DNA from 2 places in the Rhizobium sp. ERR 942 genome. Region 1 is predicted to be linked to the other one. Evidence: predicted binding sites of a transcription regulator. Region 1 holds the regulator's gene; the other holds the start of a gene.
The links. Region 1 encodes PhoB, which activates phosphate uptake and scavenging genes when phosphate is short. Its sites were predicted from a motif close to TGTCATNNANCTGTCAT; they were not measured.
Positions count from the first base shown of each region.

Region 1 (12,265 bases):
GACGCCTTTGCCGAGCAGCTGTTCCGGCTCGGTCCGGCCTTCGGCAACTGCCTTTTCCAGTGCTTCTTCGTCGAAACGGGCATAGGCGCGAACGTTTTCCGGCGTCGTGAAATCGGCAACCAGAAGGTCGACGGGACCGTCGCTCTTGGTCTGTACGGTAAACTTGCCTTCGAATTTCAGCGACGTGCCGAGCAGGACGGTCAGGACGATGGCCTCGGCCAGAAGGCGTGCAACCGGCGTCGGATAGTCATGCCGGGCAAGGATCGCGTCCAGCAGCGGACCGAGCTGTACGGCACGGCCGCGCACGTCCAAACCTTCCACCTGGAAGGGAACGACATGATCGTCACCGGCGAAATCGAACTGACCCAGCGAGGCGGCATTTTCGGCCATTGCTTTACTCCTACTGCGCCCGCGCCCTTGAGACGCGGTTTAATATCTTCAGATCGCGCCCAGGCACCAAGCAAGAATCGACTTTTGCGCATGAAGGCGGTTTTCCGCCTCATCGAAGACAACGGATTGCGGGCCATCGATCACCTCGTCCGTCACTTCCTCTCCGCGATGGGCGGGCAGGCAATGCATGAACAAAGCGTCTTTGCCGGCCTGTGCCATCAAAGCCTTGTTGACCTGATAGGGCTGGAAGACGTTGTGACCGCGTGCCCGGTGCTCCTGATTCATGGAAACCCAGGTATCGGTTACCACGCAATCGGCGCCGGCGACCGCACGGTCTGCATCATGCGAGAGCATGATTTCGGCGCCCTCGTTGCGGGCCCAGTTCAGATAGTGATCCTTCGGCTCGGAGCCAAGGGGTACCGCCATATTCATGCGATAGCCGAAGCGCGCGGCCCCTTCGATCAGCGAATGCAGCACGTTGTTGCCGTCGCCCGTCCAGGCGAGCGTCTTGCCCTTGATCGGGCCGCGATGCTCTTCGAAGGTCATGATGTCGGCCATGATCTGGCAAGGATGCGTATCGTCGGTCAGCGCATTGATGACGGGAACCGTCGCATGTTCCGCCAGCTCCAGCAGGCGCGAATGATCGGTCGTGCGGATCATGATGGCATCGACATAGCGCGACAGCACCTTGGCCGTATCGCCGATCGTTTCGGCGCGGCCAAGCTGCATTTCGGTGCCGGAGAGGAACAGCGTCTCGCCGCCCAGCTGTCGCATGCCGACATCGAAGGAAACGCGGGTTCGGGTGGACGGCTTCTCGAAGATCATCGCCAGCATCTTGCCGGCGAGCGGCTTGTCGGCAGTGCCGGCCTTCTGCGCGCTCTTTCGCACGATCGCGTCATCGATGATGTTGCGCAGATCGGCCGCCGGAACGGCAGAGAGGTCGAGAAAGTGTTTCGGAGAAGCCATGTCCTTACCTGTGCTCCAGAAAAAACAATAACGCCCGCGTGGGCAGGAACGCCCCGTCAGCGGGCGTTGAACTCAAGCCGATTTCTTGGTGCGGGCAGCGCGCGCACGCTCGGCGGCACGCTCCAGGCGGGCAAGACCTTCGCGTGCTTCTTCGGCGGTGACGACCAGCGGCGGCAGAAGGCGGATGACGTTATCGCCGGCCGGCACGCCGAGCAGATGCTCGGCACGGATAGCCTGCAGTAGCTCTGCCTGCGGAATGGCCGCCTTGATGCCGAGCATCAGACCTTCGCCGCGAACGTCCTCGATGATGTCAGGAAAACGATCCTTGAGCGAAGCGAGCCCCTGGCGGAAGACCAGCGAGACATCGCGCACATGCTGCAGGAAGCCTTCGGCAAGCACGATATCGAGAACGGCATTTCCGACCGCCATGGCAAGCGGATTGCCGCCATAGGTCGAGCCGTGGGTGCCCGCCTTCATGCCTGAGGCGGCTTCCGCCGTCGCAAGGCATGCACCGAGCGGGAAGCCACCGCCGATGCCCTTGGCGACAGCCATGATATCAGGCTTGATGCCGGCCCATTCATAGGCGAAAAGCTTGCCAGTGCGACCGACGCCACACTGTACTTCGTCGAGGATCAGCAGCAGGCCGTGTTCGTCGCAGATCTCACGCAGCCCGCGCAGGAATTCGTTGGTGGCCGGACGGATGCCGCCCTCGCCCTGGACCGGCTCGATCAGGATCCCGGCTGTCGCATCCGTGATGGCGGCACGCACGGCATCGAGATCACCGAACTGCACTTGGTCAAAACCCGGTGCCTTAGGCCCGAAGCCCTCGATATATTTCTCCTGGCCGCCGGCGGCGATGGTCGCGATGGTGCGGCCGTGGAAGGCGCCCTCGAAGGTGATGATGTGGAACTTTTCGGGATGCCCCTTGGCGAATTGATAGCGCCGCGCCGTCTTGATGGCGCATTCCAGCGCCTCGGCGCCCGAATTGGTGAAGAATACCTTGTCGGCGAAGGTCGCTTCCGTCAGCCGCTTCGACAGCTTCTCCTGACCGGGCACCTCGTAGAGGTTCGACAGGTGCCAGACCTTGTCGGCCTGTGCCTTCAGCTCGGCGACGAGATGAGGATGGGCGTGACCGAGCGAGTTGACCGCGACGCCGGCCGCGAAATCGAGGTAACGCTCGCCATTTTCGGTGACCAGCCAGACGCCCTCGCCTCGCTCGAACCGTAACGGAGCGCGCATATAGGTGTCATAAAGCGGCGTGGTCTCGGCCATGGCCATATCTCCTGATCACAACTTTAAGGACCGATCGCTTCGATTTGATGAAACGGGTCCGAAAAAATCAAAAATGCCGCCTTGCGGCGGCCCGGGCACTATTGATGTTTTGCATCGCGATGTCAACAAAACTGGCGTTTTAGCAGGTGCGAGATAGCGCTTGCGGGCAAAAGAGATAGGTTCGGCGGCGCCTATTGCAGAAATGCCACGCCTAGGCAGCAAGTTGGGGAAAACCTCGAAATCGATTCCTCAAGATTCTCGCGACTCTTGTCACGGAGTCAGCCTCACACTAGGTTAAAAAGCAATTGCTAGACTGCATGCGGCGGAACTAGTCACCACAATTTTAGAGCGTTTCGCGCCTCGTTCCCATGCGAGGCAATGGTGAGGGATTCTGCCATCGGAAACGCGACAGCGGAGACAGGGCATGAATTGGACAGACGAACGCGTCGAGAAGCTGAAAAAGCTATGGTCCGAAGGGTTGAGCGCCAGCCAGATCGCTGCGCAGCTCGGTGGCGTGAGCCGTAATGCCGTTATCGGCAAGGTGCACCGCCTGAACCTTCCTGGCCGAGCGAAGGCAGGCGGCACGGCAACCGCGGCGCGCACGCCAAAGCGCAGTGCCGCGGCTCCTCGCGCAACGACCTATGGCTCGCGCGTCGCTACCCGCACTGTGGTCGCCCGCCAGCAGGGTGCAACCATGTTGAAGGAAGAGATCGAGATCGATTCCGTCAATGAAATTCAGTATCGCCCGGCATCGAACGTCGTCGTTCCGATCTCCCGCCGCCTCGGCCTGACGGAGCTGACGGAACGCACCTGCAAATGGCCGGTCGGGGACCCGCTGAAGGACGACTTCCACTTCTGCGGCAATGACAGCCCGGATTCGTCGCCCTACTGCACCTATCATCAGCGCATGGCCTACCAGCCGGTGCATGACCGCCGTCGCAACAACGGCTGAAAGTTACCGCAAGACAAAGAGAAACGGGCCCCTCGAGGCCCGTTTTTCTATTTCCGCCGCTATTTAGAGCTTTTCAGGTTTTGACGGAAGCGTATCCGGCGTTGGCGAAGTAGTTGCTGCATTCGCTAGGCTCGATGGTTGTGACGAGGTGTCCGATGTAGCGCCAGGTGTCATCGATGGTTCGCTTCTGAGCCAAGCGCATCCAGTGCTTGATTTTGGCGAAGGCTTGTTCGATCGGATTAAGGTCAGGAGAATAGGGCGGCAGATACCAGAGCCGCGCACCAGCATCACGGATCATCTGCCGGATGGCGACTGATTTATGAGAGCCGAGGTTGTCCATCACGACGATATCGCCAGGTTGGAGCACGGGTAGGAGTTGCTGCTCGACATAGGCTCGAAAGCACTGGCCGTTGATCGGCCCGTCAAAGACACAGGGTGCGGCAAGCCGATCGCAGCGCAACGCGCCGAGGAAGGTCAAGGTGCGCCAGTGGCCGTGCGGGGCGAAGCTGCGCAGACGCTTGCCCCTCGGCCCCCAGCCTCGAAGCGGCGCCATGTTGGTCTTGATCCAGGTTTCATCGATGAAGACCAGCCGCTTTGGATCGAGACCAGTTTGCCAGGACCGCCAGCGCTGTCGCCGCCGCGCAATGTCGGCACGCGCCTGCTCAAGGGCGAATAGTGTTTTTTTTGAACCGTAGCCCCTCGCGTCGCAGGAATTGCCACACGGTGTCGTGGGATACCTTCACCCCTCGTGCGGCCAGCTCTTCCTTCAACCCATGCAGTGACAGATGCGGCGTTTGGCTGATCCGCTCCACGATAAACGCCCGGTACGGCTCCAGAACACGCTTGCGGTGACCGCCCATCTTCCCGGGCGCGACAGAGCCGCTCGAACGATACCGCTGCGACCATTTCACCGCCGAAGACACCGCAATACCGAACCGCGCCGCCACCGACCGGCAACTCTCACCGGCCTCGATCGCATCAACAACACGCTTGCGAAGATCATCGGAAAGGGGTCGAGTCATTCGATGCTGGCCTCCATTCCAGCCAGCATCTTGAATCACAAAACACCCAAAAACGGAATCCCTCCGATTCAGATAAATCGGAAACGCTCTAGTAACACCCGAGCGGCGAGCCGCTCAGGCTTCCATGGAATAGCCCGCGCCGCGAACGGTGCGGATGACATCCTGCATATTGGAGAAATTGAGCGCCTTGCGCAGGCGGCCGACATGGACGTCGACCGTGCGTTCGTCGACGTAAATATCGTGACCCCACACGCCGTCGAGCAGCTGCGAACGCGAGAAGACGCGCCCTGGCGAGGACATCAGGAACTCCAGCAGGCGGAATTCTGTCGGCCCCAGCCGGACTTCGCGGCTCTTGCGATGGACGCGATGGGTTTCGCGGTCCAGCTCGATATCGCCGCAACGCAGCACCGTGGAGAGAACCTCCGGGCGGGCACGCCGCAGCATCGCCTTGACGCGGGCCATCAGCTCCGGCGTCGAGAACGGCTTGACGACGTAATCGTCCGCGCCGGTCGAAAGTCCGCGCACGCGCTCGCTTTCCTCGCCGCGAGCCGTCAGCATGATGATCGGCAAGCGCTCCGTCTCCGGCCGCATACGCAGCCGGCGGCAGAGCTCGATGCCGGACACGCCGGGGAGCATCCAGTCGAGGATCAGGAGATCGGGGATGCGCTCCTGGAGACGCAGCTCGGCCTCATCACCTCTGAGGATCGTGTCGACCTCGAAGCCTTCGGCCTCAAGATTGTAGCGCAGCAGAACGCTAAGCGCTTCCTCGTCTTCTACAACAGCAACTCTCGGAACCATGCGCCTATGGTCTCCTTTCTTCGCTTCCAGATTATTCCGTCACTGCGCCGACGGTGTTGGCGGTATCGTCCTTCGGGCGCTCGCCTTCCGGCTGAGCACCGGTCGCCATGTAATAGATCGTCTCGGCGATGTTGGTGGCATGGTCGCCGATGCGCTCGATGTTCTTGGCGCAGAAGAGAAGATGCGTGCAGGTGGTGATGTTGCGCGGATCTTCCATCATGTAGGTCAGCATCTCGCGGAAGAGCGAGGTGTACATGGCGTCGATTTCCTCGTCGCGTTCGCGGATCGACACGGCCTTATCGGGCGAGCGGGTCGCGTAAACATCAAGAACTTCCTTGAGCTGGCTCAGTGCCAGTTCGGAGAGGTGTTCGATGCCACGAGCGAGACGACGCGGCACGCCCGTGCCCTGAACGGCGATGACGCGCTTTGCGGTATTCTTGCCGAGATCACCGACGCGCTCCAGATCGGAGGCGATGCGGATCGAGCCCATGATTTCGCGCAGGTCCGCTGCCATCGGCTGACGACGAGCGATGGTGACGATCGCCTTGTCACCAACTTCGCGCTCGGCATGGTCGAGAACGACGTCGTCGGAGATGACCTTCTGGGCCAGGGCCGCGTCGCTGTTGACGAGAGCGCGTACGCTGTCGCTAACCATCTGCTCGGCCAGGCCGCCCATTTCGGCAATGCGACGCGTCAGAAACTTCAGGTCTTCGTCATAGGCTGAGAGAATGTGAGTGGAGACCATTTTTCTATCCTCAAGTGAACTGTGTGAAAGGAGCCGCGCGCCTGCCATCATCAACCAAAACGGCCCATGATGTAATCCTGCGTGCGGAAATCGTCGGGATTGGTGAACATCTTATCGGTGTCGTTCTCCTCGACCAGGTGGCCGAGATGGAACATTGCGGTACGCTGCGAGACACGGGCGGCCTGCTGCATGGAATGCGTCACGATGACGATGGTAAAATTCTCCCGAAGCTCGTGGATGAGATCCTCGACCTTGGCGGTTGCGATCGGATCGAGCGCCGAGCACGGCTCATCCATCAGGATCACCTCCGGGCTGACAGCAACGGCGCGCGCGATGCAGAGGCGCTGCTGCTGGCCGCCCGACAGGCTCGTGCCGGCATCATGGAGCCGATCCTTCACCTCACCCCATAGACCGGCCTTCTGCAGACTGGTTTCGACGATATGCTCGAGATCGGCCTTTGAGCGATGCAGGCCATGGATGCGCGGGCCGTAGGCGACGTTCTCGTAGATCGACTTCGGAAACGGGTTGGGCTTCTGGAAGACCATGCCGACGCGGGCGCGCAATTCCACGACATCGATGCTGTCGTCGTAGACATCCTGATCGTCGAGCGTGATCTTGCCGGTGACGCGGCAGGTCTCGATCGTATCGTTCATGCGGTTGAGGCAGCGCAGAAAGGTGGACTTGCCGCAGCCGGAAGGGCCGATCAGAGCCGTGACCGTATTGGCGCGGATCTTCAGATTGACGTCGAAGAGCGCCCGCTTGTCGCCGTAGAACACAGAAACGTCCTGGCCGATCATCTTGTAAGGGATCGTCGTCATCTTCTTGGCCAAGGCTCTTTCGCTGGCAGCTTCCGTCATCATGTTCATTTCGTGCACCCTCCCTTACCAGCGCCGCTCGAAGCGGCGGCGCAGCAGGATGGCGCCGATGTTCATCGCGACGAGGAAGAAGAGGAGCACGATGATGGCGCCGGACGTCCTTTCGACGAAGGCCCGCTCGGCTTCGCTCGCCCACATATAGATCTGCACCGGCAGCGCCGTCGAGGGATCGAGCGGCGATGTCGGATAATTGGCAACGAAGGCGACCATGCCGATCAGAAGCAGTGGCGCGGTCTCTCCGAGCGCATGGGCAAGCCCTAGGATCGTGCCCGTCAGAATGCCAGGCATCGCGAGCGGCAAAACATGATGGAAGACCATCTGCATGCGCGATGCGCCAAGACCGAGCGCGGCGCTACGGATCGACGGCGGCACAGCACGCAAGGCGGAGCGCGTGGCGATGATGATCATCGGCAGCGTCATCAGGCTCAGTACAAGGCCGCCGACCAGCGATGCCGAGCGCGGCAGCCCCATCATGTTGATGAAGACCGAGAGACCCAACAGGCCATAAACGATCGAGGGGACGGCAGCGAGATTGTTGATGTTGACCTCGATCAGATCCGTCAGCCGGTTCTTCGGTGCGAACTCTTCCAGATAGATCGAGGCAGCAACGCCGACCGGCAAGGCAAGTACGAGAACGGTCAGCATCAGGTAGAGCGAGCCGATCAGCGCGACACCAAGCCCGGCCGCTTCGGGGCGGCTCGAATTGCCCGACAGAAAGAGACCGCTGTTGAAGGCCTTATGAAGCGCGCCGCTTTGGCTGAGTTGCTTCATCCATGCGACCTGGCGGTCGGAAATCTTGCGATCCTTCTCGCTGACGGTCAGATCGATCTGCCCCTTGTTGGCGGAATCGATGTTGGCGCTGGCCAGGAATGTGACGTTCTGTGTCGTCCCTATGAGAGAGGAGTTGGCAACGACTCTGTCGCGCAACACGATCCTGGCGCTGTCCGACATCATCGCCATGGCCTCGCGTACAAGCGTGCGATTGGCCGGATCGATGCCAAGCGCTTTCACCAACGCATCGCGCACCAGTACGGGGTAATTGGCAGCGATCAGCACCTTTGGATCGTTCATGCGCTTACCCGTCGGGTCGATTACCTTCTCGCTGAATTCGATCGGCAGGGTGATCGAAGTCTGGACAAAGGCGGTATAGCCTGTGCGGACCACGGTCGAGACCAGGATGATAAGGAAGACGAGACCGAAGATGACGGCGGTCATCCCATAGGCGCGAAAGCGACGCTCGGCGGCATAGCGCCGCTTAATGCCGATATCGCGGTGTACAGACGCACCCGGCGTCAGACCGCGCGGCATGTTGAGCTGAGAGGAAGATACGACGTCGCTCATTCGTATTGCTCCCTGTATCGACGGACAATGTAGAGCGCATAGACGTTGAGGCACAGCGTCAGGCAGAACAGTGTGATGCCGAGGGCGAAGGCGACGAGCGTCTGCGGCGAAGTGAACTCCAGATCGCCGGTCAGCTGATTGACGATCTTCACCGTGACCGTCGTCATCGGTTCGAAGGGATCGAGCTGCATGCGCGCGGCAACGCCTGCGGCCAGTACCACGATCATGGTTTCGCCGATCGCCCGCGACGCGGTCATCAGCAGCGCGCCGACGATGCCCGGAAGAGCCGCCGGCAGGAGCACGCGCTTGACCGTTTCCGACCGCGTGGCACCAAGCCCGAGCGAGCCGTCGCGCAGCGAGCGCGGCACAGCCATGATGATATCATCCGACAGCGACGAAACATAAGGGATGAGCATCACGCCCATGACAAAGCCAGCCGTCAAAACGCTCTGCGCCTCGATGAAGCTTCTGTAGTTTCCGGTCATCAGCCCGTCGATCTCGGCGGAGATATCGCGCAAGAAGGGGCCGACTGTGACAAGGGCGAAGAAGCCGTAGACGATCGTTGGAATGCCGGCCAGAACCTCCAGCATCGGCTTGGCGATGGAACGGACGCGAGCCGAGGCATATTCGGCCATGTAGATCGCCGCAAACAGACCAATGGGCACGGCGAAGAGCATGGCCACAAGCCCGATATAAATCGTGCCTGCCAGGAGCGGGATCAGACCGAAGGTGCCCGAGGTCTGCGCGCCGGCGCCGGTGAAGCGCGGGTCCCAGACGGTACCGAAGAAGAACTCGCTGGCCGGCACCATACTGAAGAAGCGCGCCGCTTCCGAAAGCATGGAAACGACGATGCCGACCGTTGTCAGCACCGCGATGGAGGAGGCAACGATCAGGGCTCCGAGGATGACCTGCTCGACCCGGTTGCGGGCGCGAAAACGCGGCGCAATCGCGTGAAGGCCATGGGCCGCGCAAAGCAACGACAGGACGATCGCCGCCGCCGCCATGACCATGCGGCTCAATTCGCGCATGCCATTATATCTATTCGCGGCCTCGATCATGTAGCCCGTGGGGCGTACGGCGAGTGGAACGCCCTTCTGCGCCAGCAGCAACTGAAGATCGGCCTTGCCGCCATCGACATCGGCAAGCTCCTGGCTATCGAGCATGCGCATGCCGCGGGCGATGCTGCGCACCATGCCGTAGCTGAGATTGAGCTCAGCCGGCGGCAGAGACTGAACCTCCTCGGGAAAGGATTTGGTCACCAGGCGGTCGATGACGATGGGACTGACGATCAGCCAGGCGCAGACGAGCGCCAGGGGCGGAAGTACCGCCCATATGGCGGCATAGGCACCGTGATAGCCGAGCCGGGAGTGCATGGACGAAGACCTGCCACCCGACAGCGCAGCCGCCCTCACCCGCCCCAGCACGAAAGCGGAGGCGCCGAAGACCGACAAGCAGAGCAGCAGCAGCGATACACTCATTCCCATTCCCCGGCGCCCCCCAGGGCAGCGGAAGGCCGCCCCGGTGCCCGACCCTTCAGCAGTCACATGATCTTCCCGCCCGCGAAATCCTTGCGGATCTGGTCGCGTTCAGCATCCGGCGCCGACACGAGGCCATATTCCGCCAGCGGGCCGTCCGGTCCGATCATCTGATCGCTCGTGAAGAAATCGACATATTCCTTGAGCCCCGGGACCACACCCAGATGGGCTTTCTTGACGTAGAAGAACAGCGGCCGCGATACCGGATAGGTGCCATCGGCGATCGTCTGGCCCGAGGGCACGATACCGCTGACGGTAGCGACCTTCAGCTTGTCGGCGTTGTTCTGGAAAAAATACAGGCCGAACACGCCGATGCCATGCTTGTTGGCATTGATGCGGGCCAAGGTCTCGGGATAGTCGCCATCGATATCGACTGCGGCGCCATCCTTGCGCACGGCAATGCATTTCTTCGCCTGCTGAGCGGCATCCGAGAATGCTGCCTTGATGACATCGGCCGCGCCGGAAGCCTTGCAGCCGGCAGCAAGCACCTTCTCTTCAAAAACTTCGCGCGTGCCATGCTTCTCGCCCGGAATATAGGCGGCGATTTCAAAATCCGGCAGCGATGGATTGATCTCAGACCACTTCTTATAAGGATTGGCGACGAGCTTGCCATCGACGACGACCTCGGCAGCAAGCGCCTTGTAGAGATCGACCGGTTCGAACCTGATATCCGGATTGCTTTTGTCGAAAGCAAAGACGATGCCGTCATAGCCGATCTTGACCTGCTGGATGTCAGCGACACCGGCAGCCTTGCAGGCTGCGACTTCGCTGTCCTTGATGGGACGCGACGAATTGGCGATGTCGATCGAATCCGTTCCCACACCCTTGCAGAATTCCTTCAGGCCGGCTCCGGAGCCGCCGGACTCGACCACCGGGGTCTTAAAGTTGGTGAAGGTCTCGCCGAAAGTTTCGGCCACGATCTTGGCATATGGGAATACGGTCGATGAACCGGCGATCTGAATTTGATCGCGAGCGGTTGCAGTGCCGGCAAGGGCAACCGATGCAACCAGCGCAAGAATGGATATTTTCAAAGCATTCACAACGAATCCCCCTGATGAGCTTTGAAGAGCGCCGAGGTGGAGGCCACATCCACTTTTTCAGCAGTCCATTCTTACTGGCGAAAACACCGCCCTTTTATGTCAGGCGAGTGAAACAATTATGACAGGCTATATGCCTGATATAATTTGGATAAATCGCCACCTAAACCGGGGCAGGTAGAGCTTGTCAGAAGCGAACCGTAAAGTCGGTTCCCTTTCCGACTTCCGACTTGACGATCAGTCTGGCGCGATGGCGGGTCAGAATGTGCTTGACGATGGCAAGCCCGAGACCGGTTCCCTTCTTGGACCGGCTATCCTCAACGTTAACGCGATAGAAGCGCTCGGTCAGGCGCGGCACATGTTCTGCGGGTATCCCCGGCCCCTTGTCCGAGACGACGACCTCGACGGCCTGGCCGGCACCGTTCAGCAGCGAAACCTCGACCGACTTGCCTTCCTGGCCGTATTTGCAGGCATTCTCGATCAGGTTTTCGAAGACCTGCACCAGCTCGTCGCGATCGCCCAATACTTCCACCTTGCCCGCCGGCAAATGCAGATTGATGCTGACATCGAGATCCCCGGCCAGCGGCAACAGGGAGTCGCGCACATGGCCGAGCAGGGGCACGAGATCTACCTTCTGATCCGGCGCGATATGCGACTTCAGCTCCAGGCGCGACAGCGACAGGAGGTCGTCGACCAGCCTGCTCATGCGCGTCGTCTGATCGAGCATGATGCCGAGGAAACGCTGCTGCGCCTTCGGATCGGCCTTGGCAGGTCCCTGAATCGTCTCGATGAAGCCTCGCAGCGACGCCAGCGGCGTGCGCAATTCGTGGCTGGCATTGGCGACGAAATCGGAGCGCATGCGGTCGATGTGGCGCAGCTCCGATATGTCGCGGAAGGAGAGCAGGAAGAGCGCATCTTCCTGTCTGTCGATCTCAGGCAGATCAATCGGCGCGATGCGCACGACATAGACCCGTTCCGAAGGCAGGCGCTCGGAATGCTCGATCTGGTTCGGCGTATTGGTCGCGATGGTCTCGCGCACCATGTCGAGCAGACCCGGCGAGCGCAGCTTGGAGGAAATATGTGCGCCGATCGGAAAGGCACCGAAGGCTTTTTCGACGGCCATGTTCTGCACCAGCACTGATGCCTCGCGGTCGATGATCAGCACTGGCATATCGAGTGCCGCCAGTCCAGCAAAGGCGGTGCGCAACAGGGCTTGCGCATCGACGGGCGGCGCCTCGGCCTGTGACGGCACCTCTACCCGCTCGACGAGCGGCGGGCGAAGCAGTGTGACGATCATGACAATCGCCCAGATCCAGAATACGGCGCCGGTAT
Region 1 is NZ_VIUA01000006.1:216,879-229,143, reverse strand. It holds gene FBZ97_RS24435 (Hsp33 family molecular chaperone) at 1-390, opposite strand, end outside; gene argF (ornithine carbamoyltransferase) at 439-1,356, opposite strand; gene FBZ97_RS24425 (aspartate aminotransferase family protein) at 1,429-2,628, opposite strand; gene FBZ97_RS24415 (GcrA family cell cycle regulator) at 3,053-3,580, shown strand; one part of gene FBZ97_RS24410 (IS630 family transposase) at 3,654-4,265, opposite strand; one part of gene FBZ97_RS24410 (IS630 family transposase) at 4,267-4,602, opposite strand; gene phoB (phosphate regulon transcriptional regulator PhoB) at 4,717-5,400, opposite strand; gene phoU (phosphate signaling complex protein PhoU) at 5,432-6,145, opposite strand; gene pstB (phosphate ABC transporter ATP-binding protein PstB) at 6,196-7,011, opposite strand; gene pstA (phosphate ABC transporter permease PstA) at 7,027-8,328, opposite strand; gene pstC (phosphate ABC transporter permease subunit PstC) at 8,358-9,839, opposite strand; gene FBZ97_RS24380 (substrate-binding domain-containing protein) at 9,902-10,936, opposite strand; gene phoR (phosphate regulon sensor histidine kinase PhoR) at 11,121-12,265, opposite strand, start outside.

Region 2 (12,265 bases), on a different contig from region 1:
ACCTGCGTCAATCGTCCCTACAAAACTGATAACAGCCGGCAACATATGCTCGACCATCACATCGACCCCCTTGGAGTTCGGATGCATCCCGTCCGAAAGCTGCAAATCCGCATGCGTGGCGACGCCATCGAGGAAGAACGGATAGAGCGGAAGCTGATATTTGTCGGCCAGCCGCCTATAGATCGGGTTGAATTTATCGGCATAGTCCGGTCCCATGTTCGGCGGCGCCAGCATGCCGACGAGAAGCATCGGGATCTTTCTGTCCTTCAACCGTTCGATCATGGTCTCGAGGTTCTTTTCCGTCTGCTCCGGCGGAATGCCGCGCAGCGCGTCGTTGGCGCCGAGTTCCAGGATCACGCCATCCGTGCCGTCCGGCACCGACCAGTCGATACGCGAAAGGCCGCCGGAGGTCGTATCTCCCGAAACACCGGCATCGGCAACCGCCACATCCAAACCCTTGGCCTTCAGCGCCGCCTCAAGCTTGGCGGGAAAGCCGTCGCCCGGCGGCAGTTGATAGCCCGCCATCAGGCTATCGCCGAAGCCGACCAGCTGAATGGTGCGTGCATCGGCGGCATGAACTACGCCAAACAAAAGACCGAAAGTGATGACAGCGAAGTGAAGCGCAGCAACTTTAAAACCCATGATCCATTTCCTAAATTCGCTGCTCGGGCCAAGTCGCGCCCGCCATTGTCTCTGATGTTCTCTGATATATAGGGCGTTCGCATTGGCAAAAACCATCATCGAGCTGAAGAAGGCGGATTTGACACTCGGCAATGCCGCCGCCTCCGTCCACGTGCTGAAGGGCATCGATCTCACCGTCATGGAGGGTGAGGCCGTCGGCATCGTCGGCCCCTCCGGCTCCGGCAAGTCCACGCTGCTGATGGTGCTGGCCGGCCTCGAAAAGCTCGACAGCGGCGAACTTCTGATCCGCGACACGCCGCTGCATAGCCTCAGCGAAGATCGCATCGCCGATTTCCGCGGACGCAATATCGGCATCGTCTTTCAGTCTTTCCATCTCATCGCCAACATGACGGCGCTCGAAAACGTCGCCGTGCCGCTGGAGCTTGCCAACGTCCGCGATGCGTTCGATATCGCCCGTCGCGAACTGGAAGCCGTCGGCTTGGGCGAGAGGCTCAATCACTATCCCGGCCAGCTTTCCGGCGGCGAGCAGCAGCGCGTCGCTATTGCCCGCGCGCTGGCGCCTTCGCCCGCCGTCCTCATCGCCGACGAACCGACGGGCAATCTCGACACCGATACCGGCCGGCAGATCGCCGATCTGCTCTTTGCCCAGCAGGCCGAACGCGGCACGACCATGTTGCTCGTCACCCATGATCCCGCCCTTGCCGCCCGTTGCTCGCGCCAGATCCGCGTCCGTTCCGGCGAGATCGAGAACGACAGCATGCGCACGCGCGCCAACCAGGCGGCGATTGCATGAGCGCGGCGGGACTGCGCCTGCCGCTTGCCTTCCGCCTTGCCATGCGCGAATTGCGCGGCGGCCTTGGCGGTTTCTACATCTTCCTCGCCTGCATAGCGCTAGGCACCGGCGCAATTGCCGCCGTTAATTCCGTTTCCCGCTCGATTACCGACGCAATCTCGACGCAGGGCCAGTCACTGCTGGCGGGCGACGCCCGCTTCGAACTGCGCAACCGCGAGGCAACTCCAGAGGAATTCGCCTATCTCCAAAGCTTAGGGAAAGTTTCCCGTTCCACCGGCTTGCGCTCCATGTCGCGCCTGCCCGATGGTTCGGACCAGGCACTCGTCGAAGTCAAGGCGGTCGACGATGCCTATCCGCTCTACGGCAGATTCGAGGCGGAACCGGACCAGCCGCTCGCAACGCTGCTTGCAGCCAAGGATGGCACCTATGGCGCTGTTGTCGCTCCCCTGCTGCTCGAACGCCTGAACCTCAAGATCGGCGACGCTCTGCTGCTTGGAAACACCAAGCTGCGCATTACTGGCACCGTTGAAAGCGAGCCAGATGCGGTATCTGAAGGCTTTGGCTTCGCGCCGCGCCTGCTCACGAGCCGCAATGCCCTGATTGCTTCCGGCCTGATCACGACAGGCAGCTTGGTCGAACAGGCATACCGAATCCGCATGGACAATCCCGCGGCCGGCATCCGCAATCTCACCGAGCGCGCCAATGCCGCCTTTCCGCAGGCGGGCTGGTCGATCCGCAGCAGCGATCGCGCAGCACCCCAGCTTGCCGACAATGTCACCCGCTTCTCGCAGTTCCTGACGCTCGTCGGCCTCGCAGCGCTCATCGTCGGCGGCGTCGGCGTTGCCAATGCCGTGCGCGCCTTCCTCGATTCCAAGCGCACGACCATCGCCACCTTCAAGTGCCTGGGCGCTCCGGCCTTCGTCGTTGTGCTGATCTATCTCATCCAGATCGCCGTGATTGCACTCGCTGGCATAGCAATTGGCCTCGTCCTCGGCGCTATCGCGCCGATGATCGCTTCGCAATTCATGGCGGAATTCCTACCGATTTCAACCGCACCGAGGCTTTACCCCGGCGCATTGACGCTGGCTGCTCTCTTCGGCCTGCTGACGACACTGGCCTTTGCCATTCCGCCGCTCGGCCATGCCCGCGAAGTGCCGGCGACGGCGCTGTTTCGCGAGCAGGGCTTCGAAGCGCGACGCCTGCCCGGCTGGCCCTATCTCCTGGCTGCCGGTGTCCTGATGGCGGCACTTGCAGCCCTGGCGATCGTCACCGCCTATGACCGCTTCATCGCAGTCGTCTTCGTCGTCTCGATCGCTGGCGCTTTCGTCGTGCTGCGCCTGGTGGCAGCCCTGCTCTCCTGGCTTGCCCGCCGCAGCCCGCGCGTGCGCTCGCCCGCGCTGCGCCTCGCGATCGGCAACATTCATCGGCCGGGCGCGCTCACCTCCTCCGTCGTGCTGTCGCTCGGCCTTGGGCTGGCGCTGCTGGTGACCTTGACACTGATCGACGGGAATATGCGCCGCGAGCTGATGGGAAGCATGAGCGAACAGGCGCCGAACTTCTTCTTCGTCGATATTCAGGGGCCGGAACTGGAAGGCTTCCGCAAGATCGTCCTCGACATCGACCCCAAGGGCAAGCTTGTCGAGGCGCCAATGCTCCGCGGCCGGATCGTCGCCTTCAACGGCGAGGATGTCACCAAAATGAAGGTGCCGGCCGCAGGCCAATGGGTGCTGCGCGGCGACCGCGGCATCACCTATGCCGATACAGTGCCGGAAAACGCCTCGGTCACGGAAGGCAAATGGTGGGACAAGGATTATAGCGGCGAACCGCTGGTCTCCTTTTCCGAAGAGGAGGGCAAGGCGCTCGGCCTGAAGCTCGGCGACAAGGTCACCGTCAACGTGCTTGGCCGCAACGTCACCGCCAGGATCGCCAGCTTCCGCAAGGTTCAATGGCAATCGCTGTCGATCAATTTCGTGATGATCTTCTCGCCCAACACCTTCAGGGGCGCTCCGCACGCCTGGCTCGCGACCCTGACCGACACTTCCGCCACCTCGGAACAGGAAGCGGCGATCCTGAGGAAAGTCACCAATACCTATCCGACCATCACAAGCGTCCGCGTCAAGGATGCGCTCGATGTCGTCAACACGCTCGTGGGACAGCTGGCGACGGCCATTCGTTCCGCCGCATCTGTCGCACTCATCGCCTCGGTGCTGGTGCTGGCCGGTGCACTCGCGGCCGGCAACCGCGCCCGCACGCATGACGCCGTCATCCTCAAGACGCTCGGCGCGACGCGGGCAACATTGATCCGTGCCTTCAGCTACGAATATCTGATCCTGGGCGCCGCAACCGCCATCTTCGCGCTGATCGCCGGCTCCGCATCCGCCTGGTACATCGTCAGCCGTATCATGCGGCTCCCTTCTGCCTTCCTGCCCGATGTCGCTTTCTCCACGCTGGTTATCGCGCTGATTTTGACGGTCGGTATAGGCTTGATCGGTACTTGGCGGATTCTCGGGCAGAAAGCAGCGCCTGTTCTGCGCGAGCTCTGATTCGTTACGGAGACGAACCGGAAACGGGCAAAACAGCTCGATATTACATCGATTTAACATGCGCCGGATCGCTTGACCCTTGTGTATGAGGCCCGAAAGCCTCATATTCTGTGCAGGCATGCTGAGCTCCGCAGCGGCGCCTGGGCCTTGAAAGACCCGACACCGTAATCAAATCGGAGCTTGAAAGAGGAAAACATGGCTGACTTTCGCAATTACCAAAACCGGGCGCAGAGCGGTGCGCAATCCGGTGCGATGATAGACGAGGGCCTTCGAGCCTACATGCTCAAGGTCTATAACCTGATGGCGCTGGGTCTGGCGATCACGGGTGTTGCCGCCTATCTCTCCTTCTCGCTCGCTTTCGCAAACGGACAGATCACGGCCTTCGGCCAGGCGATCTATCTGAGCCCGCTGAAGTGGGTGGTCATTCTCGCCCCGCTGGCGATGGTGTTCTTCCTGATGGCTCGGGTTAACCGCATGAGCGTGGCCGCCGCGACGACGACCTTCTGGGTCTACGCCGCGCTGGTGGGCCTTTCGCTGTCGTCGATCTTCATCATCTACACCGGACAGAGCGTCGTGCAGACCTTCTTCGTGACCGCCGCCTCCTTCGGCGCGCTGTCGCTCTTCGGCTACACGACGAAGCGTGATCTGTCGGCGATGGGCTCGTTCCTGATGATGGGTCTCTTCGGCCTGATCATCGCGGCGCTCGTCAACATCTTCCTGGCTTCGTCCGCGCTGCAGTTCGCCATCTCCGTGATCGGCGTCCTGATCTTCGCAGGCCTCACCGCCTGGGATACGCAGCGGATCAAGGAAATGTACTACGAAGCCGACGACGTGACCGTGGCGGGCCGCAAGGCGATCATGGGCGCCCTGTCGCTGTACCTCGACTTCATCAACCTGTTCATGTTCCTGCTGCAATTCATGGGCAACCGCCGTTAATCGCACAGCATGATTGAGACATGAAAAGGCGGTCTCGGCCGCCTTTTTTATTTGCTTGGGCAGACGCCCTGCGATTTGATGGCCACCGTCGCAAATTCGCAGATCAGGCAATAGAAACAATGTCCGTCAGCCTCCGCAGTGCAACCCTAGACGACCTTCCCCACATCACCGCCATCTACAGAGATTCCGTTCTGAACGGCACGGCAAGCTATGAAATCACGCCGCCGAACCAGGAGGAAATGACGGCCAGGTTCGAGGCAATTCGTAACAAGGGCTATCCCTATCTGGTCGCCGAAGACGATACCGGCGCATTTCTCGGCTATGCCTATGCCTCCGCGTTCCGCACGCGGCCGGCCTATCGCTGGATGGTGGAGGATTCGATCTATCTGGCACCCGAGGCGCGTGGTCGCGGCATCGGCAGACTGCTGCTCCATGCCCTGGTGGAAAACTGCCAGACGCTCGGCTTCCGCCAGATGATCGCCGTCATCGGCGGCGCCCACCCCGCCTCCATCGCCGTACATCGCGCGGCAGGCTTTGCCGAAGTGGGGCTGCTCAAGGGTACCGGCTACAAGCATGGCCGATGGCTGGATACCATGCTGATGCAGAAGGCGCTCGGGGACGGCGCGGAGAGCGATCCGGATCCATCGGTCTATCCTGGGACATTGTTTGGGGGGTAGTGTCGAGCTGCCTTTATGCCGAACCTCTGATACCCCCCTCTGTCAGCTTCGCTGACATCTCCCCCACAAGGGGGGAGATTGTTGAGAGCTTGCCGCACATCTTTTCAAACCAATGGCCCGAAGTTCTGCAGCTTCGATCTTCACTGTGGGCAGATGCGTGCCACAAGCTAGCAATCTCCCCCCTTGTGGGGGAGATGTCCCGATAGGGACAGAGGGGGTGTGGCACTATCAGCCAGCACACAGCCAACGACGAGAAACTACTTCTCCACCAGCTTCAGCTGCTTGTCGAAAACCTTCAACACTTGGTTCAGGTCATGACCGCGTTTCAGGATCATGCCGTTGGTATTGACGACAGAAAAAGCGCCCTGCTTGGCTGAAAGCTTCGGATTCTTTTCGATGCGGAAGAGCGGCATTTCGCCGGAGCGTTTGAAGACGGAGAAAACCGCCTTGTCCTTCAAATGGTCGATGGCGTAGTCGCGCCACTCGCCCTCGCCGACCATGCGGCCATAGATCCAGAGAATCGCATCAAGCTCCCGGCGATGAAAGGTCACCGGCAGCGGGTCCTTGCTCTGTTTGTATTCTCTGAGATCAACGACGACGGATGAATTGGTATCGACGGAACGGCTTTCACCGTGTCTCAAATCCGGCTGATCAGTCATCAATCCCCCAGGGGCTATCTCATGACAGGAGAATGACAGTTTGCCTCAGCCGCATCAAATTGCAAGACGGCTGACGGCTCACAATTTCTTTCCCGGCTGTGAAAGCACCTCGTCAACGCCGCATTTCAGACAAAACGACGCCCAATTTACAGGAAGTATAGGCAGCCGTTTGGCGCCGCCGCGTCAAACGGCCCGGCCGGGGTGCATCGATTAAACCCCAGCCCCGAATGCGTCCTCGCCGGGCACCCCCCTTTTTGGCGCCAGCCAAAATAGGGACCCCTTTTAGCATCAGCTCAAAATGGAAGACCTCCGGCAAAGCTGGAAAAATCGCGTTCAGCCGTCCGAGCCTACCGTCAGAACAGTCGCCCCGAGAATGGCAGCCGGATCGCCTGAAGATGTCGACGACTGCAGCAGAATCGCAAGGCCTCGCCGGCCAGCCTTATCCAGCACGGTAGACGGCAGCACGAGGCTCATGGCCTTGCCGTCCCACATGCCGACTGTTTCGACATCGGATACCGCGTGCATATAGGCAATCTGCTGGCCGTTGTTTTCGCCGCCTTTCGGCGCCACCATCTGCTCCTTGTCGAAATAGACGGCAACGACATTCGCCTTGCCCTGCCCAGCGCCGATCTTGATCTCGAGCTCGTCACCCTTCATGGCAGCACTGACCGGAACCGTCAGCCCCTCGCCAAGGCGCTGAAAATCATCAAGTTTGACGTTAATGGCATCGAGATCGGCACCGTTCATGTGATCTCTGCCATTGACGATCGCTTGCGGCGTATAGACGCCGCTGCGCCCCATCGTACGGGCATAGGCATATTGGCGCGCCGTATTGTCCTTGGATGCCATCGTGTCGTTCCAGCCGAGATAGTTCCAATAATCGACGTGATAGGCGAGCGCCACGACATTGCCCTGGCGGATCAGCTTACGGAAGGCAGCATCGGCGGGAGGACAGGAAGCGCAACCCTGCGAGGTGAAGAGTTCGACGACGCCCTTGATCTTCGGAGCCTCCTGCGCATGCAGCGAACTTGCGAGCCCAATGCCTGCCAGAAGTGGAGCCAAAAATCGAAGGCGCATTCTATCTTACCTCTGCATCCAATCTCGAGCGCCGTCTGCCTACACGGGCTCTGCAAAACTCGCGCTTCTTGGGGCGACCAGGCCACATCAAGCCCGAAAAATCTGAAACAAGAGATAATAGTTTAACGCGATGACGCAAAGTCACGATGGGGTGAGGCCGGAGTGAGCAGAAGTCTCGCAGTACACATCACCGTGAAAAACAAGAGGCCGCCGGAAGAGTTTTCCGGCGGCCTCCCATAACAGCGTTTAATACCTATCAGGCGGCGAGATCGCGCAGAACGGTCTGCAGGATGCCGCCATTGTTGACGTAGATGACCTCGTCCAGCGTATCGATGCGGCAGAGGATCGGAACATCCTTCACCGACCCGTCGCCATAGGTGATCTTGGCGATCTTGCGCTCGCGCGGCTTGATGTTCTCCAGGCCTTCGATCGTCACGAGTTCGTCGCCCTTCAGGCCGAGGCTTGCCCAGGTGGTGCCTTCCTCGAAGACGAACGGGATGACGCCCATGCCGACGAGGTTCGAACGGTGGATGCGCTCGAAGGACTGGGCGATGACGGCGCGCACGCCGAGCAGGTTCGTGCCCTTGGCAGCCCAGTCGCGCGAAGAGCCGTTGCCGTATTCGACGCCTGCGAAGATGACGAGCGGAACGCCCTCGGCCTTGTACTGCATGGCCGCATCGTAGATCGACGTCTCTTCCTTGGACGGATAATGGATGGTGTAGCCACCTTCCTTGCCGTTCGGGCCGAGCATGTGGTTGCGGATGCGGATGTTGGCAAACGTGCCGCGCATCATGACTTCATGGTTGCCGCGGCGCGTGCCGTACTGGTTGAAGTCGGCAATGCCGACGCCATGGTCGATAAGGTAGGAGCCGGCCGGCGAGGCAGCCTTGATCGAGCCGGCCGGAGAAATATGGTCGGTGGTGATCTTGTCGCCGAAGAGGCCAAGAACGCGCGCGCCCTTGATGTCGGAAACGCCGGCGCCCTTCTTGCCCATGCCCACGAAGTAGGGCGGGTTCTGCACGTAGGTCGAATTGTCGTCCCACGCATAGGTCTGGCCCGGAGGAACCTGCACGGCCTGCCAGTTGGCGTCGCCCTTGAAGACGTCGGCATACTTGGTTTCATAAAGCTCGCGGGTGACGTACTTCTGGATAAACTCCTGAACCTCGTGCGAGGTCGGCCAGATGTCCTTCAGATAGACCGGCTTGCCGTTCTGGTCTTCGCCGATCGGCTCCTTCGTCAGGTCGAGCTGCACCGAGCCGGCGAGCGCGTAGGCGACGACGAGCGGCGGCGAAGCGAGATAGTTCGCCTGGACGTCGGGCGAGATGCGGCCTTCGAAGTTGCGGTTACCGGAGAGGACGCCGGCAACGATCAGGCCCTTGTCGTTGATCGTCTTCGAGATCGGCGCCGGCAGCGGGCCGGAATTGCCGATGCAGGTGGTGCAGCCGAAGCCGACCAGGTTGAAGCCGAGCTTGTCGAGATCGGCCTGCAGGCCGGACTTGGCAAGATATTCGCCGACGACCTGAGATCCCGGCGCCAGCGAGGTCTTGACCCACGGCTTGCTCTTCAGGCCCTTGGCAACGGCGTTGCGGGCCAGAAGGCCGGCAGCGATCAGCACCGACGGGTTGGAGGTATTGGTGCAGGAGGTGATGGCGGCGATGGCAACGTCGCCATGGCCGATATCGAAATCCGTGCCTTCGACCGCATAACGGTTGGAGAGCTGGGCGGGCTTCTTGTATTCGGTTTCCAGCGAGGTCGCGAAGCCGGAAGCGATGTTTTCCAGCGCGATGCGGCCTTCCGGACGCTTCGGACCGGCCATCGACGGCACGACGTCGCCGAGGTCGAGTTCCAGCGTGTCGGTGAAGACGAGATCGGAACCGTCATTGTCGCGCCACATGCCCTGAGCCTTCGAATAGGCTTCGACGAGCGCGATACGGTCCTTGGCGCGGCCGGACATGTTGAGGTAGTTCAGCGTTTCCTTGTCGACCGGGAAGAAGCCGCAGGTCGCACCATATTCCGGACCCATGTTGCCGATGGTGGCGCGGTCGGCGAGCGGCATGTTGTCGAGGCCGGGGCCGAAGAATTCGACGAATTTGGAAACGACGCCCTTCTTACGCAGCATCTGCACGACGGTCAGAACGAGATCGGTCGCGGTAACGCCTTCCTTGAGCTTGCCGGTGAGCTTGAAGCCGATGACTTCAGGCAGCAGCATGGAGACCGGCTGACCGAGCATGGCGGCTTCAGCCTCGATGCCGCCGACACCCCAGCCGAGAACGCCGAGGCCGTTGATCATGGTCGTGTGCGAATCGGTGCCGACGCAGGTGTCGGGATAAGCGATCGTTTCGCCGTCTTCTTCCTTCGTCCAGACGGTCTGGCCGAGATATTCGAGGTTGACCTGGTGACAGATGCCGGTGCCGGGAGGAACGACGCGGAAGTTCTTGAAGGCCTGCTGGCCCCACTTCAGGAAGCGGTAGCGCTCGCCGTTGCGCTGGTATTCCAGCTCGACGTTCTTGGCGAAAGCCTGCGGCGTGCCGAATTCGTCGACGATGACGGAATGGTCGATGACGAGATCGACGGGAACGAGCGGGTTGATCTTTTCCGGATCGCCGCCAAGCGAAACCATCGCGTCGCGCATGGCAGCAAGGTCGACGACGGCCGGAACGCCGGTGAAGTCCTGCATCAGCACGCGCGCCGGGCGATAGGCGATTTCGTTCTCGACGGTGCCCTTGTTGGTCAGCCATTCGGCGACGGCAAGGATATGCTCCTTGGTGACCGACTGCCCGTCTTCAAAACGCAGCAGGTTTTCCAAAAGCACCTTCATGGAGTAAGGCAGCTTGGAAACGCCGGGCAGACCATTGGCTTCAGCCTTGGGAAGGCTGAAATACACATAGTCTTTCCCGCCCACGGTCAGCGTGGAACGACAATTGAAACTGTCAAGAGATTTAGACACGAGATACCCCGTTTCTGATAGCCAACACAGTCGTGCGAACGCCTATGCACTTTATGCACATCAGGATGCGGGTACGGCCATTTCCGCTGTCCGCACGTAAGGTTTAAAACCTTAAGTTCGGCGCAAGGATTGAATTCACGCCGACCGCTGGCGTGGTTGCAGGTCTTATAGATAATTTCGTAAAGACTTGCCAGAGTGACAAAGCGCAATTTTGGACAATTTTTTGCGCGTTGCAGCAACGAAAACGGGGAAAGCCTGAGCGAATGCATCTAAGCGCTGAAAATCTGGCGGCAAGGCGGGGCGAAGACCTGATTTTCTTGAATGTTTCCTTCAACTTGGCGGATGGAGATGCACTCGTTTTAACTGGCCGTAATGGGTCCGGAAAATCAACGCTTCTACGGGTTGTGGCATGCCTTCTGAGGCCGGAAAAAGGCACTATCACATTTACCGGAAATGACGGCGAATCGGGCCGGCCGGCCGGTGAAGCCAGCCACTATCTCGGCCACCGCAATGCGATGAAATCCGAGCTGACGGTGGCCGAAAACCTGACCTTCTGGAAAACATTCCTCGGCGATATGCCAGGCGGCTCCAGCCTGGACGTCGAGGAAGCTGCTGACGCCGTCGGGCTTGCCGGCATCACCCATCTCCCCTTCGGCTATCTCTCCGCCGGCCAGCAGCGGCGAATCGCTTTCGCCAAACTGTTGGTCGCCCACCGCCCGATCTGGATTCTCGACGAACCGACAGCAGCACTGGACAGCTCCGCCGACCAACTCTTCGCCGATCTGATAACAGCCCATCGGAAGAGCGGCGGCATCGTTCTTGCGGCAACGCATCAGCCGCTGGGACTGGAGAATGTGCAGGAGATTCGGATGACGGGGTTTGCGGGGGCGAGTGAGGGGGTGTGGGGATGAAGCCGATGGTGCCGAACTTGCCGAACCTTCGTCACCCCCCTCTGTCACTTCGTGACATCTCCCCCACAAGGGGGGAGATTGTTGGGAGTTTGCGGCATCTGCTTAGAAAACCGTTGAACTCCGTCTCTGCGGATTCGATGTTCGATAAGGGCACGCCCGCGCCGCAAGTTACCGATCTCCCCCCTTGTGGGGGAGATGTCCCGATAGGGACAGAGGGGGGTATCGTGCTCCATACTCGGTGCCATCTATGACCGCCCTCTTCCTCCGCGACCTCAGACTTTCCGTGCGCGCCGGCGGCGGGGCGTTGATCGGCATTCTCTTCTTCCTCACCGTCGTCGCCGTCATCCCCTTCGGTGTCGGGCCTGACCTCAAACTTCTCTCGCGCATTGGCCCGGCCATCGTCTGGATCGGCGCGCTGCTCGCAAGCCTGCTCGGCCTTGATCGGCTGTTCCAGGCTGAGCGCGACGACGGTTCGCTCGATCTGCTCGTCATGCAGGAAACACCGCTGGTATTGACGGTCTTCATCAAATGCGCGGCACATTGGGTGGCGACAGGCCTGCCGCTCGTCATCGCCTCGCCGCTGCTCGGCCTCTTTATGAATATGAACGAGACGGCAATCGGGGCGACGGCGCTGACGCTGCTCGTCGGCTCGCCAGCGATCACCTTCGTCGGCGCGGTCGGTGCTGCGGTCGCCGTGGCGTTGCCGCGCGGCGGGCTGCTCGTCTCCATTCTCGTGCTGCCGCTCACCATTCCCGTGCTGATCTTCGGCGTCAGCGCCACCTATGCCGCCGTCGAAGGGCCGCAGCCGTTCCTGCCGCCCTTCCTGATCCTGATCGCGCTCACCTTGTTCTTCGCCGTCCTCGGCCCGGCCGCTGCTGCTCTTGCCCTGCGGAACACGACTGATTGATCAGAGCAATTCCAGGAAAAGTGCGAAGCGGTTTTCCGTCCGGAATTGCGTAAATACAAAAGGATGGAGCGTTTTCGCGTTTCGAAGAAAAGCGGAAAGGCTCTAACGGAGATACTGTTTCGTCCATCCGGGACAATGCGGTCGATTGCCGGAAATGCCATATCGGGTTAAAC
Region 2 is NZ_VIUA01000005.1:461,101-473,365, reverse strand. It holds gene FBZ97_RS22305 (arylesterase) at 1-642, opposite strand, end outside; gene FBZ97_RS22300 (ABC transporter ATP-binding protein) at 725-1,435, shown strand; gene FBZ97_RS22295 (ABC transporter permease) at 1,432-3,978, shown strand; gene FBZ97_RS22290 (Bax inhibitor-1/YccA family protein) at 4,174-4,914, shown strand; gene FBZ97_RS22285 (GNAT family N-acetyltransferase) at 5,034-5,591, shown strand; gene FBZ97_RS22280 (DUF2794 domain-containing protein) at 5,849-6,250, opposite strand; gene FBZ97_RS22275 (thioredoxin family protein) at 6,584-7,327, opposite strand; gene acnA (aconitate hydratase AcnA) at 7,584-10,274, opposite strand; gene ccmA (heme ABC exporter ATP-binding protein CcmA) at 10,538-11,185, shown strand; gene ccmB (heme exporter protein CcmB) at 11,433-12,092, shown strand.
Region 2: the regulator PhoB is predicted to act here: its motif matches at 6,272-6,288, upstream of FBZ97_RS22280 (DUF2794 domain-containing protein).